Regions from separate parts of the Arthrobacter sp. JSM 101049 genome, predicted to be linked through region 4. Evidence: riboswitches for the same ligand, from Rfam matches in the RefSeq annotation. Region 4 holds a riboswitch; each other region holds the start of a gene.
What was found. A riboswitch is a leader RNA that binds a small molecule or an ion and turns the genes downstream of it on or off. The one in region 4 is predicted to bind S-adenosylmethionine.
Positions count from the first base shown of each region.

Region 1: it holds a riboswitch for S-adenosylmethionine, as region 4 does, so the genes downstream of both, AB8M85_RS11580 (acyl-CoA dehydrogenase family protein) here and AB8M85_RS00315 (bifunctional o-acetylhomoserine/o-acetylserine sulfhydrylase) in region 4, are expected to answer to the same signal.
Region 2: it holds a riboswitch for S-adenosylmethionine, as region 4 does, so the genes downstream of both, AB8M85_RS14510 (flavin reductase family protein) here and AB8M85_RS00315 (bifunctional o-acetylhomoserine/o-acetylserine sulfhydrylase) in region 4, are expected to answer to the same signal.
Region 3: it holds a riboswitch for S-adenosylmethionine, as region 4 does, so the genes downstream of both, AB8M85_RS08905 (hypothetical protein) here and AB8M85_RS00315 (bifunctional o-acetylhomoserine/o-acetylserine sulfhydrylase) in region 4, are expected to answer to the same signal.

Region 1 is NZ_JBGFFC010000003.1:457,172-461,141, reverse strand. It holds gene acs (acetate--CoA ligase) at 1-834, opposite strand, end outside; SAM riboswitch class I at 1,199-1,295, shown strand; gene AB8M85_RS11580 (acyl-CoA dehydrogenase family protein) at 1,304-2,569, shown strand; gene AB8M85_RS11575 (LLM class flavin-dependent oxidoreductase) at 2,566-3,970, shown strand, end outside.
Region 2 is NZ_JBGFFC010000006.1:5,110-9,079, reverse strand. It holds gene AB8M85_RS14525 (single-stranded DNA-binding protein) at 1-363, shown strand, start outside; gene rpsR (30S ribosomal protein S18) at 432-671, shown strand; gene rplI (50S ribosomal protein L9) at 687-1,142, shown strand; SAM riboswitch class IV at 1,295-1,410, shown strand; gene AB8M85_RS14510 (flavin reductase family protein) at 1,462-1,968, shown strand; gene AB8M85_RS14505 (hypothetical protein) at 1,982-2,425, opposite strand; gene AB8M85_RS14500 (DUF1801 domain-containing protein) at 2,512-2,934, opposite strand; gene dnaB (replicative DNA helicase) at 3,505-3,970, shown strand, end outside.
Region 3 is NZ_JBGFFC010000002.1:788,972-792,941, reverse strand. It holds gene AB8M85_RS08915 (SRPBCC family protein) at 1-473, shown strand, start outside; gene AB8M85_RS08910 (VIT1/CCC1 transporter family protein) at 492-1,649, opposite strand; gene AB8M85_RS08905 (hypothetical protein) at 1,885-2,163, opposite strand; SAM riboswitch class IV at 2,175-2,285, opposite strand; gene AB8M85_RS08900 (sodium:solute symporter) at 2,466-3,970, opposite strand, start outside.
Region 4 is NZ_JBGFFC010000001.1:62,225-66,194, forward strand. It holds gene AB8M85_RS00310 (homoserine O-acetyltransferase) at 1-57, opposite strand, end outside; gene AB8M85_RS00315 (bifunctional o-acetylhomoserine/o-acetylserine sulfhydrylase) at 75-1,430, opposite strand; SAM riboswitch class IV at 1,498-1,614, opposite strand; gene AB8M85_RS00320 (VOC family protein) at 1,776-2,420, shown strand; gene AB8M85_RS00325 (GDSL-type esterase/lipase family protein) at 2,606-3,763, opposite strand; gene AB8M85_RS00330 (TetR/AcrR family transcriptional regulator) at 3,760-3,970, opposite strand, start outside.

The sequences.
Region 1 (3,970 bases), on a different contig from region 4:
GAGGTAGCCGCCGGTGGTGTGGACCAGTCCCTTGGGCTTCCCGGTCGTCCCGGAGGTGTACATGATGAACAGCGGGGTCTCGGCGTCGAACGCCTCGGCGGCGTGGGTGCGAGGCTGGGTCTCGACCACGTCGTGCCACCAGAGGTCGCGGCCTTCGGTCCAGGCGATGTCGGAGCCGGTGCGACGGATGACCAGCACGTGCTCGATGGCGTTGTCCCCGGCGACGGCGGCGTCGGCGTTGTCCTTCACCGGGACGGCGGTGCCGCGGCGGTACTGCCCGTCGGTGGTGACCAGCAGTTTGGCGCCGGTGTCCTCGACCCGGAAGCGCAGCGCCTCGGCGGAGAACCCGCCGAACACCAGCGAGTGCACGGCGCCGATGCGGGCGCAGGCCAGGGTGATGACGATCGTCTCGACGAGCACCGGCAGGTAGATGACCACCCGGTCGCCGGCGCCGATGCCCAGGGCGGTCAGGGCGTTGGCGGCCTGGGAGACCAGGGCGGTCAGCTCGGCGTAGGTGACCGTGCGGCGGTCCCCGGGTTCGCCCTCGAAGTGCAGGGCCACTTTCTCGCCGCGGCCTGCGGCGACGTGGCGGTCCGCGCAGTTCACGGCGGCATTCAGCGTCCCGCCCTCGAACCAGCGCAGCTCCGGGCCGCGGCGGGCCGCGGCGTCGACGCCCGTGGAGGAGTGGACGGTGTGCCAGGGGTCGGCCCACTCCAGCCGCGCGGCGGCAGCGGCCCAGAAGTCCAGCCGGTCGGACTCGGTGGCGAAGACCACGTCGGGATCCCAGGCGGCCGGATCGATGCCAGGGGTCGTCGGTGCCGGGGCAGTGCTCATGAAATCAGCTCCATCGGTCCTGGCGGAAGCACCTTCGCGGGGCGTCGGCGGGATGTGCCTGCCGCCCTCCGGCGTGGTTGCTGCGGCGTTGCTGAGCCAGGTCTCTCGGCCGCTCGGGATGGTTACCCTCCCACTGAAGACCACAATCGCCGTCGGGGGCAACTTGGAAGACGCGTTGCGAAATATTTCATGCGCCGCCCAGCGAGGGTGGCCTGGCTGAAGAATTACGGCGAAAAACCCCGAAAACACCGCTATCGTTCGACGCCACGCCCTGGTGCGGATGGCCCGTGCGACGGTTTCGCAGGGGGCGGGTGCCAGGTCATGACTGGCGCGGAAGGGTGGGGATGTGGCCCAATGGAGGCAGTAACCATCCAGAGCGGCCGAGAGATCTGGCTCGATGACGCCGCAGCAACCCCTTCCCGTTCACGGGAGGAAGGTGCTCACGCCGGAACCGATGGAGTGATCTTCTATGTCTGCTGTGCCGATCGATGACGTGGCCCCGCGCCACCTGCTCAAATTGACCCCCGGCGTTCCCGCCGATGACCGCTACGACGAACTGGCCGGGATCTTCCGCCCCGTGTTCGCCCGCATTGCCGAGGGCGCGGCGGAACGGGACGCGGACCGGATCCTGCCGATCGAGCAGGTCGGCTGGCTCAACCAGGTCCGCTTCGGGGCCCTGCGCGTGCCCCGCGAAGCCGGGGGATTCGGCGCATCGCTGGTGGACTCCTTCCGGCTGCTGATCGAGCTGGCGGAGGCCGATTCGCAGATCGCCCAGCTGCTGCGCTCGCACATCGGCTTCGTCGAATCGGTGCTGCTGCTCGAGGACGAAGCGGTCAAGGCCCGCTGGTTTGCCCGTTTCGTGGCCGGCCAGATCGTCGGCAATGCCTACACCGAACGCGCCGGCAACGACCTGGGGAAGCTGAACACCGCCGTCGAGCCCACGGGGACCGGGTGGCTGCTCTCGGGGGAGAAGTACTACTGCACCGGGACCATCTTCGCCGACTGGGTCGCCGTCACCGCCGTCGCCCCGCAGGTTCCCGGCCGCCACGTCGCCGTGGTCTCCACCCGGCATTCGGGAGTGCAGATCTACGACGACTGGGACGGGTTCGGCCAGCAGCTCACGGGCACCGGATCCACCCGTTTCACCCACGTCCCGGTCGACACGCTGCTGGACCCCGCGGTCCTGGACGTCCACCCGGAATCGGCCATCTTCCAACTGGTCCTGCTGGCGGTCCAGGCCGGGATCGCCCGCGCCGTGCTGGCCGATGCCCGCCTCCAGACGCAGGCGCGCACCCGGACGTTCAGCACCGGCACCGGGCAGCCGTCCCGGCGTGAACCGCAGGTGCTGCAGGTGATCGGCGAGATCTCCGCGGCCACCTTCGCCGTGGACGCCATCGTCCTGGCCGCCACCGCCGAGCTCGAGGCCGCCATCGGCCAGCCCGGCCTGAGCAACGCCGAGCAGTACGCGGTCTGCGAGCTGGCGGCCAACCGCGCCCAGGCCGCCGTCCAGCCCCTGGTGCTCCAGGCCGCCACCCAGCTCTTCGACGGGCTCGGCGCCTCCTCGACCTCCACCCGCTGCAACCTCGACCGCCACTGGCGCAATGCGCGCACCGTGGCCACGCACAACCCCGCCATGTACAAGTCCCGCATCGTCGGAGACTACGAGGTCAATGCCACGGTGCCGCGCAAGCTCAGCGCCGTCGGCGACCTCAAGACCCCCAAAGGAGAACAATGAGCACCACACCGGCACGCCGCCACGTCCGCCTCAACGCGTTCGACATGAACTGCGTCGTCCACCAGTCGCCCGGCCTGTGGCGCCACCCGCAGGACCAGGCCTGGCGCTACAAGCAGCTCGGCTACTGGACCGACCTGGCCAAGACGCTCGAGAGGGGCCTGTTCGACGGCCTGTTCATCGCCGACGTGCTGGGCACCTACGACGTCTACGGGTCCACCAACTCCGTGCCGCTCTCCGCCGGCGCCCAGGTCCCGGTCAACGACCCGTTCCTGCTGGTCTCGGCGATGGCCTCGGTTACCGAGAACCTCGGCTTCGGCGTCACCGCCGGCACCGCCTACGAGCACCCGTACCCGTTCGCCCGCCGCCTGGCCACCCTGGACCACCTGACCAACGGCCGCATCGGCTGGAACGTCGTCACCGGCTACCTGCCCTCGGCCGCACGGAACATGGGCCAGGAAGACCAGCTCGAGCACGACGAGCGCTACAACCACGCCGACGAGTACCTCGAGGTCGTCTACAAGCTGCTCGAGGGCTCCTGGGAGGACGACGCGGTGCTCCGCGACCGCGCATCCGGCGTCTACACCGATCCGGCCAAGGTCCACGAGATCGGCCACGAGGGCAAGTACTTCAAGGTCCCGGGCATCGCCGTCACCGAACCCTCGATCCAGCGCACCCCGGTCATCTACCAGGCCGGTGCCTCCAAGCGCGGCCTGAAGTTCGCCGGGGAGAACGCCGAATCCGTGTTCGTGAACAGCCCCACGAAGGAGATCCTCGCCGAGACCGTGCGCAAGATCCGCGACAATGTCGAGGCCGCCGGACGCGACCGCTATGACGTCAGGATCTACACCATGCAGACCATCATCACCGGGGCCACCACCGAGGAGGCCCAGGCCAAGTACGAGGACTACGCCTCCTACACCGACCTGGATGGGGCCCTGGCGCTGCTCTCCGGCTGGACCGGCATCGACATGTCGCAGTACGACCTCGACGACGTGATCGGCGAAGACGTGCAGTCCAACGCGATCCAGTCATCGGTCGAGACGTTCAAGAAGGCCTCCGGCGACGACGGCAAGCCCTGGACCATCCGGCAGCTCGCCGAGTGGATCGGCGTCGGCGGCTTCGGCCCGGTGACCGTGGGCAGCGGCGCGGAGGTCGCGGCCAAGCTCGTCGAGTGGGTCGAGGACACCGACGTCGACGGTTTCAACCTCGCCTACGCCATCACCCCGGGCACCTTCGAGGACGTCGTGGAATACGTCGTCCCCGAACTGCAGGCCCTGGGCGCCTACCCGACCGAATACACCCCCGGGACCCTGCGCCAGAAGCTCTTCGGCGCCGGCGACCGGGTCAAGGAGACCCATCGCGCCGCCAACTACAAGCTGGCGACCGCGGACCTGGCCACCA
Region 2 (3,970 bases), on a different contig from region 4:
ACCAAGGGCATGCGAGTCGTCGCCCAGGGCCGGCTGAAGTCGCGTTCCTTCGAAACCAAGGAAGGCGAAAAGCGCACCGTCATGGAGCTTGAGGTCGACGAGATCGGCCCCTCGCTGCGTTACGCCTCCGCCAAGGTCACCCGCACCCAGCGCAACAACGCAGGTGGCGGCGGCTTCGGTGGCGGCAATGCCGGAGGCAACTTCGGCGGCGGAAACCAGGGCGGCGGTGGATTCGGCGGGGGCAACTCCGGCGGAAACAACGGCGGCTGGAATGCGCCGGCGGACGATCCGTGGTCCTCTTCTTCCTCCTCCACCGGCGGGGGATGGGGCAACACCGGCGGATCCGACGAACCGCCTTTCTAAAGCACCACCATTTATTCACCATCCCGCAGAAGAATTCTGCGGGCTCCACTAGATAAAGGAGCTCCACGATGGCTAAGGCTGAACTCCGTAAGCCCAAACCAAAGTCCAACCCCTTGAAGGCCGCTGACATCACCGTCATCGACTACAAGGACGTCGCATTGCTGCGCAAGTTCATCTCCGACCGCGGGAAGATCCGTGCCCGTCGCGTGACCGGCGTCTCCGTCCAGGAGCAGCGCAAGATCGCCCAGGCCATCAAGAACGCGCGCGAAGTTGCCCTGCTGCCTTACTCCGGCGCTGGCCGCGGCTAAGGAAGGGATAACACCATGGCAAAGCTCATTCTGACCCACGAAGTAACCGGTCTCGGTACCGCTGGCGACGTCATCGAGGTGAAGGACGGTTACGCCCGTAACTACCTCCTGCCGCGCGGCTTCGCCCTGACCTGGACCAAGGGTGGCGAGAAGCAGGTCGAGTCGATCAAGGCTGCCCGCACCGCCCGCGCCGTTGCATCCCTCGAGGACGCACAGGCACTGGCCGCTTCCCTGTCCTCCCAGCCGGTCAAGATCACGGTCAAGGCCGGACAGGGCGGACGCCTCTTCGGCACCGTCAAGACCGACGACATCGCCAAGGCAGTCGAGGCCGCCGGCCTCGGTTCGATCGACAAGCGCACGGTGGAAATCCCCGAGCACATCAAGTCGACCGGCAACTACCAGGCCACGGTGCGTCTGCACGAGGACGTCTCCGCAACTGTCGACCTGCAGGTCGTCGCCGCGAAGAAGTAGCCGCCACGGAACGGTGGGCGACCACCGGCCGTGCACCAGAGGGGCCACGCGCTACGGCGCGGGGCCCCTCTGCTCGTGCGGCGTGCGACACCTTGCGAAATATTGCGTGGGCCTTTGACGGGCAGCTCCGGCCCCGCTTAGCGTAGCTAGTGAATCAAGAGCGTCAACATCCAAGCCCTGGCTCGTTGGCCGGCAACCCTCTCACGGTAGTGGGGTGCTCCAGGTGATGATTCGGCCGCCCGGATCCCCCGGACGGCAAGTACCGCACAACCATCGCGGCCGCGGCCCGGTGATGTGCCCTACGCCGGAGGTAGCACAGATGACACTGTCCACCGATCTCGAACCTGCAGCACTTCGCCAGGCCTTCGCACAGCACCCCTCGGGGATCGCCGCGCTGTGCACCATCATCGACGGGGAACCCCAGGGCATCGTCGCCTCCTCGTTCACCGTCGGGGTCTCCATGGACCCGCCGCTGGTGATGTTTGCCGTGCAGAACACCTCGCGCACCTGGCCGGTCGTCCGGCAGGCCGGCCGGATCGGCGTCTCGGTCCTGGGCGAGGGGCACGATGGCGTCTGCCGGCAGATCGCCTCGAAGTCCGGGGACCGCTTCGCGGGGCTGCGGTTGGACTCCACTGATGACGGTGCCCTGTTCCTGCACGAGGCCGCGCTGTGGCTCGACTGCAGCGTCGAACAGGAGATCCCGGCCGGGGACCACCAGGTCGTCTTGCTGCGGGTCCACGCCCACGCCACCCACGAGGGGGTCCACGCACCTCTGGTCTTCCATGGCTCGGCCTTCCGGACGCTGAAGTCCGAGGCCTTCGTCTAGGCCCGGTGCCCGGTCACCTGCCGCGCAGCGAATCCACGTACCGCTTGGCCTCGAGCAGGCCGATGCCCGTATCGTGCCGGATCTTCCTGACGGCGGCCACGGGATGTCCGTCGCGGACGAGCTGCAGCACCTTCTCGTAGTCGGGGTTGGACATCGCCCCCGGGCCCGGGGTGGCTCCGGGATGCCCGGTCGACGAGCTCTGGCCGGTGCGTCCGGGGGACCGCCTGGCCGCCTGCGCGGCCCGGGCGGTCGTTGCGGCCCTGAGCTTTTCGGCCTTCTGGGCATCGAGTTGCTGCTGGCGCGCCGCGGCGTCGTTGAGCCGGGCAATGTACTGCTCCGCCTCGCTCGCCCGCGCCGGTCGGGTCGTGAAGACCCAGGACAGGGCACCGAAGACGACGAGCAGGACCACGGCCGTGATGACGATGACGAGGATGACCTCGCCATTGACCTGGAACATGTCTCCTCCTGGGATCTCGGCCCGCCGTCGTGGTGCCGGGTCTCACCCCATCATGCCACCGGGCGGCAGGTGCCGGGGAGGACGGTTCACTGCCGGATGGACCCCGAGACCATGTAGCGGTACCCCCGGTCCATGAGCTCGCGCAGGACCGGCAGGTCGACGTCTCCGAGCTTGTTGACGTACAAGCAGGACGAGCCGACCTTGTGCTTGCCGAGCCGGGCCAGCAGTTCCGCGGAACCGGGATCCGCGGTGAGCCCGTAGAGCGACAGGGAGGCCTTGCGGGGGGAGAACCCGATGGCAGCGGCTTCTCCTTCATGCCCGCTGGCGTAGCCGTAGCGATAGGAACCGTAGCCGACAATCGTGGGCCCCCACATCACCGGAGGCTGGCCGGCGGCCTCCTGCATCATCTCCAGGAGCACGAGCCCGTCGGCCGGCCGGACGGGGTGGTCGAGGGCCTCGATGAACGCACGGGGATCCACGGCGGTCGGCAGGGTTTTCGGCGGTGGCATGGCGAAAGTATCGCAGGGGCCCCACGGGCCGGCAAGACGACGACTGGTCCCGGCGGGAAGCTGCCGGTGTCAATGCCGCGCGAAGGCGGCGGCGTGTCTGTGGACAAGATGTCCCCAGCTGTGGATAAACGTAGTGGACACATCCCCCTGCCGGAGCGCAACCTGCAAGTAGGGGGTGAATGTTGCGGGAAAAAGTTTTTCCACCCAATGTTATCCACATGGATAACGCCTAGTCAGACCGACTATTTGTTGTTCTTCCCGATGTAATCCACAGCCCTGTCCCCAGTCTGTGCACACAACACGCCGCGCAACCCACAGGTTGTCCACACGGCCTGTGGATAAGTCTCTTTGGTTCTGTCGTCGTTGGGCATAAGGTGACAGGGTCCCCGGGTCCATTCGGGCCACAACACCCGCTCGGCGACCACCCCTCCACCACCGTGCCGGTGGGCCGACATCACTGGGATACTGGAGGGACGCGGCGGTGCCCGCACCACCTGCACCGCGCCGAAAGGGAAGGAACCGGACGTGACGCTCACGCACACCGAATCAGGCTCGTCGAATTCATCGGACATGGGGCGCACGCCCCCCCAGGACCTGGTCGCGGAGCAGAGCGTTCTCGGGGGCATGATGCTCTCCAAGGATGCGATCGCCGATTGCGTGGAGGTCCTGCGCGGTGTCGACTTCTACCGCCCCGCCCACGAGTCCATCTTCGAGGCCGTCATCGACCTCTACGGTCGCGGCGAGCCCGCCGACGCGGTGACCGTCTCGGACCTGTTGACCAAGCGCGGGGAGATCTCCCGGGTGGGCGGCCCGGCCTACCTGCACACGTTGATCCAGTCGGTTCCCACTGCGGCCAACGCCGGCTTCTACGCCGAGATCGTCCGTGAACGCGCCGTCCTGCGGCGCCTGGTGGAGGCCGGCACCAAGATCGTGCAGATGGGCTACAGCCAGGACGGCGAAGTTGACGCGATCGTCAACGACGCCCAGGCCCAGATCTACGCCGTCGCGGAGCGCCGCTCCGCGGAGGACTACGTCC
Region 3 (3,970 bases), on a different contig from region 4:
CCGCCAAGCAGGCGGCGAAGAACGAAGCGCAGCGGCAGGCCAGGGCCCGGAAAGCGGTGCAGGCCGACGAGGCCGCTGCTGCCCACCAGGCGGCGAAGGCCGAGCGGGCCACCCGGGCAGCTGAAGTCCGGGCGGCGCGCAACGTGGCCCGTACCGAGAAGGCGGCCCAGGGCGAGCAGAAGCCCGTCAAAGCAGCAAAGCCGGCTCAGGTCGCGAAGGCGGCCAAGGCCGTACACGTCGAGCCGATGCCGCCGATCGGGGCCACACCGCGACCACCGGCCTCGCCCCCGCGTCTGCCCTCGCGCGAGGCCATTGCCGCGGCGAAGTCGGGCCGGCCGTTGAAGGCCGCCCCGGCTGCGGAGCCCCAGCCCGCCGCGGCCGCGGCGGCGGACCAGCCGAAGCCGAAGCCCACCGGAGGCCCGGCCACGGGCCGGCCGGAGGTTCCGGCGCGCCGGATGCGCCGCGCCAGCTGACCGGCCGGGTTAGGACGGTCAGGACACGCTGCTGCCGAACAGCAGGCCGAGCAGGTAGGTCACGCCCGCGGCGCCCATGCCGATGGCCAGCTGGCGCAGCCCGCGTTTCAGCGGCGACGCACCGGACAGCAGCCCGACGACGCCGCCGGTCATCAGCAGGGCCAGGCCGACCAGGACCAGGGCGACGATGACGGCGGGCAGGCCGGTGAGCCCGAAGAGGTAGGGCAGGATCGGGATGAGCGCCCCGGAGGCGAAGAAGCAGAAGCTTGAACCGGCCGCTCCGTAGGCCGATCCGAGGGCCTCGTGTTCGTCGTCCCCGGTGTCGGGCAGTTCGGGCTGCAGTGACAACGACGGGTCGCAGTCGCAGGTGAACTTGCCCATGCGCTCGGCCGCCCGGTGCTCGGCGGCCTCCCGGCTCATGCCGCGGGCGCGGTAGACGAGCACCAGCTCGTTGGCCTGCAGGTCCAGATCCGGGGCGGCCACCAGGGTGACCTGCGTGGGTTGCGAGGCGGTGAGCAGTTCGCGCTGCGAGCGGACGGAGACGTATTCCCCGGCGGCCATCGACAACGCCCCGGCGAGCAGGCCGGCGATGCCGGAGAACAGGACGAGTGCGCTGGAGACTCCGGTCGCGCCGATGCCCATGACCAACGCCAGGTTGGACACGAGTCCGTCGTTGGCGCCGAAGACCGCCGCACGGAAGTTGCCGGAGAGGCGGTTGCGCCCCCGCGTGGCCAGACCGCGGACGACCTCTTCGTGGACGAGCTCGTCGGCGGCCATGGTCGCGGTGGCATCGGCGTCGTCCTCATAGGGGGAAGCGCCTTCGGCGCGCTGGGCCAGGGCCAGGACGAAGACGGAGCCGAAGTTGCGGGCCATGAAACGCAGCATGATCCGCCTGGCGGACGGGCGGACCGGTTTGCCGACCTCATCGCCGAGCAGGCCCGCCCAGTGTTCCTCGTGGCGCTTTTCCGCGGCGGCCAGGCCGAGCAGGATCTGGCGTTCCTCGCCGTCCTTGCGGGAGGCCAGGGCATCGTAGATCGCCGCCTCGGCGCGTTCATCGGCCAGGTACTTGCGCCACCTGCGGATATCGGCGGCGGTGGGCTCGGCCGCGGTCCCGGCAGAGGCGGGCGGATCGTCGTCGGCGGGCGGGGGCACTGGCATCGGCGCAACCGGTGTCATCGGGGGTCCTCTAATCGGTTCGTAGTTTCCGCGCTGCGGCGGGGGCGCCGGTCAAAGGGCTGCGGATGCAACGAACCCCGGACCGCCACCAGCGGGCCGAAGGTCTCGTTCGCCCGGCGGTGCCGCCGGGTGGAGTGCCGGACCGCATCGTGGCGGTCAGTATGTCGACAGATCCTCTGTCGCCCGCACCGGGGCCAGCGGTCCGAGTGCGGGCGGGGTGTGGAACTACTCCCCTTCAGCCAACCATCATAGCCGAGCCGCGGTGTTCGCGGACGGGGAGGCGTTCGAGGAAGAACACCTGGGCCTCGCCGTCGGAACGACCGGCGCGGGGGACGCGGACCGTCAGGGCGCAGGACTCGTGGTCCCACACCGGCCGACCAGCGGTGTTGGCCAGGGCATGGTCGAGGTCCTTGGGGTGGGGGGCGATGAAGCGCTCCCATTGGCCGTCTACGTTGAGGCAGACGGTGCCGAGCATCGAATCGAATATGGGAAGAACGGAGACGCTGTGCGTCACGGATTTCCTTTCGTGCGTTCTTACCCGACACGTTGTCGTGCGGGCCGCTTCCTCATCCGAACCACCCGCGAACCTGGGGTTGGTGCGCGGGTAGTCGGAGCTGTTGCCCGCGTCTCATGAAGCTCTTTCCAGCCTAACGCGGATGGACGCGCGACCCAAGCTGTGTCCGGCGCCACCACCGCTGCATCCCAGTGTGGGCGCGGCTAAACCCGCCTGCCGTAACAGGCGGGATTAGCCGGTTTGGGGGTGCTCAGGGCCCACCGGGGCCGGGGACAGGGCACGACGGCGGTGCCCCGCCCCGCTCAGCGGCCTGCGGGGACGCCCTCTGCTTCCACCCGCCCGGAGACCCGGTCGGACCAGTGGGCGGAGACCTCGGGCCGGGTCGCCGGGGTGAGCAGGCTGACCACGATGTAGACCACCAGCGAGGAGGCCAGGCCGTAGTAGATCGGCTCGTTGGCGTAGACGCCGCCGAACTTCTCCTCCGCGCCGATTTCCAGCACGATCATGGTCGTCAGGGTGACGATGGTTCCCGCCGCCATCGACAGTGCGGCCCCCACGCCGTTGCCGCGCTTCCACAGCAGCCCGCCGAGGATGGAGACCAGCAGGCCGCCGACCAGGATGTCGTAGGCGATGGTCAGGGCCGCGATGACGTCGTTGACCACGATCGCCAGCACGATGGCCACCACGCCCAGCCCCAGCACCCAGTAGCGGTTCGCCGCGACGTCGTGCTCGGGGTTGCGCCCCGAGTTGACCTCGATCTTCTTGCCGAACCAGCTCGCCACGAACGGCGTGACGTCGTTGCGGGCGACCGTCGCGGCGGCGATGAGCGCACCGGAAGCCGTGGACATCATCGCGGCGACGGCAGCGGCCAGCACGATGCCGCCGACCACCACGGGCAGCAGGTTCATGGCCACCTCCGCGTAGACGACGTCCTTGCCCAGGTTCTCGATGTCGATGCCGGGCAGTGCGACCCGGGCGGACATGCCGATGACGGCGCCGGCGATGCCGTAGAGGACGCAGTAGATGCCGGCGGTCGACCCGCCCCAGCGGGCGACCGTCGGGGTCTTGGCGGTGAAGACGCGCTGCCAGATGTCCTGGCCGATGAGCAGGCCCAGGGTGTAGACGACGAAGTAGGTGATGATCGTCTGCGCACCGATCCCGTCCCAGCTGAAGAACGCGTCGCGGGCCCGCTCGGGGATCCCTGCGGAGATGCCGCCGAAGCCACCGGCCGCCGAGAGGGCGAAGGGCAGCATCAGGGCGAACACGCCGATGGTCTTGATGACGAACTGGACCTGGTCGGCCAGGGTGATGGACCACATGCCGCCGATGGTCGAGTAGACCAGCACGATGATCCCGCCGACGGCGATGGCCAGCCAGCGTTCCCAGCCGAAGAGGACCACGAAGATCGTGGCGTAGGCGCCGGTCGAGGTGGCGCAGAGCATCAGCGTGTAGGCGAGCATGACGATCGCCGAGGCGTTGGTGGCGTTCTTCGAGCCGTAGCGCAGGGTGAGCATCTGGGAGACGGTGAAGATCTTCAGCCGCTGCAGGCGCGGGGCGAAGAGCAGGCTCAGCAGCAGCACGCCGATGCCGATGGCGATGACCAGCCAGGCGCCCGAGAGGCCGAACTTGTAGCCTAGGCCGACGCCGCCGACGGTGGAGGCGCCGCCGAGCACGACGGCGGCCATGGTCCCGGTGTAGAGGAAGGGGCCGAGGCGCCGCCCGGCGACCAGGTAGTCGCTGCTGTTCCGGGTGCGGGACTTGCCCCACCAGCCGAACGCGAGCATCGCGAGGAGGTACGCGATGACGA
Region 4 (3,970 bases):
TTTGAGGATGCCGTCGCGGATGACCGGCGCGCTGCCGGTGCGGACCTGTTCCGTCACGTTGCCGACCCCTGGGGTCACCGGGCGGTCTGGGCTTCGACCGGTTCGGCATCGCCGGCAGCGGCCGCTGCAGCGAAGCCGAGTTCGAGGTCGGCGAGGATGTCATCGATGTGCTCGATGCCCACGGCCAGCCGCACCAGCCCCGGGCTCACGCCCGCCGCAACCTGCTCGGCCTCGCTGAGCTGGGAGTGCGTGGTGGAGGCCGGGTGGATCACCAGCGAGCGGACGTCGCCGATGTTGGCCAGATTGGAGTGCAGTTCCAGCCCGTCGACGAAGGCGCGACCGGCGGGCTCTCCCCCGGCGATCTCGAACGCCAACACGGCGCCAATGCCCTTCGGCCCGTACTTGCGACCCCGGTCGTACCAGGGGCTCGAGGCCAGCCCGGCGAAGGCCACCGAGTCGACCTGGGCGTGCGCCTCCAGCCACTCGGCGACCTTCTGCGCGTTCTCCACGTGCCGCTCCATGCGCAGGCTGAGGGTCTCCAGGCCCTGGGCGATGAGGAAGGCGTTGAAGGGGGCGACGGCGGATCCCAGGTCCCGCAGCAGCTGCACGCGGGCCTTGAGGATGAAGGCCAGGTTCGCGCCCAAGGCGCCGCCGACGCCGAGGTCGCGGGCGAAGACCAGTCCGTTGTAGGACTCGTCCGGGGTGTTGAATCCCGGGAACTTGTCCGGATCCTGCGCGAAGTCGAAGTTGCCCGAGTCCACGATCACCCCGGCCACGGCCGTGCCGTGGCCGCCGAGGTACTTGGTCGCCGAATGCACCACAATGTCGGCGCCCCACTCGATGGGACGGATCAGGTAGGGGGTGGCCAGGGTGTTGTCCACGATCAGCGGGACGCCGGCGTCGTGGGCGATGGAGCTGACGCCTTCGATGTCCAGGACGTCCTGGCGGGGATTGGAGACCGCCTCGCCGAAGAAGGCCTTGGTGTTCGGCCGGACGGCGGCCCGCCACTCGTCGAGCCTGTCGGGGTCGGCCACGAACGTGACCTCGATGCCCAGCCGCGCCAGCGTGTGCTTGAGCAGGTTCTGCGTCCCCCCGTAGAGGCTGGGGCTGGCCACAATGTGGTCCCCGGCGCCGGCGACGTTGAGGATCGAGAAGGTGGTGGCCGCCTGCCCGGAGGCCAGCAGCAGCGCGCCGACTCCGCCTTCGAGGTTGGCGATGCGGTTCTCCACCGCCTCCTGCGTGGGGTTGCCGATGCGCGTGTAGATCGGTTCGAGTTCCTGCAGGGCGAAGCGTGCCGCGGCGCTTTCGGCGCTCGGGAAGACGAAGGAGGTCGTCTGGTAGATCGGCAGGGCCCGCGCCCCGGTGGCCGAGTCGGGGGTCTGCCCGGCGTGGACCTGGCGGGTTTCGAAAGACCATGGTGCTGAAGACATGTGTTGTCCCCTTCTACTGCTCAGGGGTCCCTGTTCCGCGGCGTCCCCGCGGGGAGTGCCGGGAGGTGACCCGCGCTTGCCCGTGCTCCTTGTGGAGGCGGACCAGGTCTTCACCCGGGGCACCCCACCGCGAGTGGAGGGTTGCCGGCCAGCAAACCGGGGTTTCACGCTGGCGCTCATGACCTGCCTCCAGTGTTCTCGATCGCGCGGTTGCCCGCAACCCGGCTGTGGGCAATATGACGCCGGCCGCAACATTCGCGCGCGTCGCTACCGGGAAATACGCATCCGGAACGACTTAGGGCGCCCTAAGTCGAGACGCACCTCACAAAGTGCCATCATGAACGCATGATGAGGTTGGATCACGTTTCATACGCATGCGGACCAGATGGGCTGGCCGCCACGGCTGCCCGAGTAGCCGAGACTTTGGGGATCGAGTCCGTCAAGGGCGGAGTACACCCCCGCTTTGGCACGAGGAACGTCATTTTCCCCTTGCTGAACACCCAGTACCTGGAGGTCGTGGAGGTCCTGGACCACCCCGCCTCCGACAAGGCGCCGTTCGGGCAGGCCGTCCGGGCCCGCTCCGAGATGGGAGGCGGCTGGATGGGCTGGTGCGTCTGCGTGGACGACCTGGTGCCCTTCGAGGAGCGGCTGGGTCGCTCGTCCGTGCCGGGCAACCGCAAGTTCCCCGACGGGCAGGAGCTGACCTGGCAGCAGATCGGCATCAAGGGCCTGATCGCCGATCCCCAGGTCCCGTACATGCTGCGCTGGGACGACGGAACCGAGCACCTGCACCCCTCCAAGGCGCTGGAACCGAACAGCCGCATCTCCGGGATCACGATCGCCGGCTCGGTCGAACGCGTCCGGGATTGGCTGGGCACCCCGTCCGAGTCGCCGTTGGGCGATGTCGCCGTCGAGTGGGAGGCGCCCAACGGCACCCCGGGCATCATGTCGGTGACCTTCGAGACTCCGAAGGGGTCCATCACCCTCTGATCCGGCCACCGGTCCGGTACCACCACCAAAGACACCACTCCAGTCAGTGCACGACGGCGGCCCCTGGGTCGCCGTCGTTCTCTGTCCTTGGGGAGGCCGGCAGTTGGTGGAGGACAGCACCTGCTGGAGGGCGCCGGTCCGGACGTGACCGATGGGTCCCGACGACGTCTCGCTGCGGGCGGCCGCTATCCCTCCACTCCCCCAAACGGGCCGGACGGGGCGAAGGCATAGTCCGTGAAGCGTTGACCGATCAGCCGGTGGGCGGCGGTGTCCGGATGCAGGTTGTCGGGCAGCGGCAGGTCGGCGGCGTCCGCTGCGCCGTACAGGTCCGTCCCCTCGAGGTAGTGCAGGTTCGCATCGTCGGCCCGGCGTTCGGCGAGCGAGCGCATTTCACGGCGGATCACCTGCAGCGTCAGCCGCCCCAGGGCTTCGTCCCCGGGGGTGCCGGTTGCGATGAACTTGACCTGTCCCGTGGCGAAGCTGGCGGGGTCGAAGGCGCCGGGGCCGGGGGTTTCCTCGTGGATGCCGCAGAAGATCGGCGAGATGAGCACCAGCGGGGTCGTCGGGTGCCCGTCGCGGATGGTGTCCAGGAACCCGTGGATCGCGGGCACGAGGGTGCGGATACGCAACGCGTCCAGGTTCACGACGTTGATGCCGAACGCGACGCTGATGTAGTCCGCCGGCGCATCGCGGATGACCCGCGCCATGAACGGGTCGATGAACGAGCTGCCGCCGAGGCCGAGGTTGACCAGCTCGGCGCCGCCTCGGCGGGCGGCCACCGCCGGCCAGATCTGGCTGGGCGAGGCGGCGTTCGACCCCTGGCTGATGGAGCTGCCGTGGTGGATCCACAGCGGCCGCTGATGCTGCAGCGGCTCGAGCGGGGCATCGGAGGCCAGGCTGACCAGTTCGAGGGACTCGTTGTGCGGCAGCCAGAACTCGACGGCCTTCGTCGTCGTCGGCAGCCCTTCTACGACCGTGGTGTGCGATGGCCCGGGCACCTGCCGCATGGCACCGCTGGCGAGGTCGACCTCCGTGGCGTCCCCACCCCGGAGTTCATCGCCGAACCTCAACTCGCCGTCCACGAAGACGTCGATGCGCCCCCGGGGCCGCTCGGTTCCGGGATACACGACCGGTGCCGGGTGCGTCACCAGTTCGATGTGCGTCGCCGTGGTCCGGACGGCGACCCGGACGCCGGAGGGCTGCGTTTCCATGGCCATCAGCTGGGGCTCCGGATACTGCCGGCGCACCCAGGCGGGAAGCCGGTGGGGCCGCAGCCCGCGGGCGGTCTCCTCGAGGTCGGCGACGCCGTGGACGAGGTCGGGGGTGGGGGTGGTGGTGATCATGCTGTTCCTTCCGGGTGGGCTTCGGTCCACGTCTGCAGGGCCCGGTCCAGCGCGTTGACGGCGCGTTGCCAGGACAGGTCGGTGTGTTCGGCGCGGTGTTCGAAGGAACCGGCTTTCTCCAGGGCGAGGTACCCGTTGATGGTGGCCCCGACGAATCGGGTGGCGTGCACCAGTTCTGGCTCGGGAAGCCCATAGGCCCGCAGGACC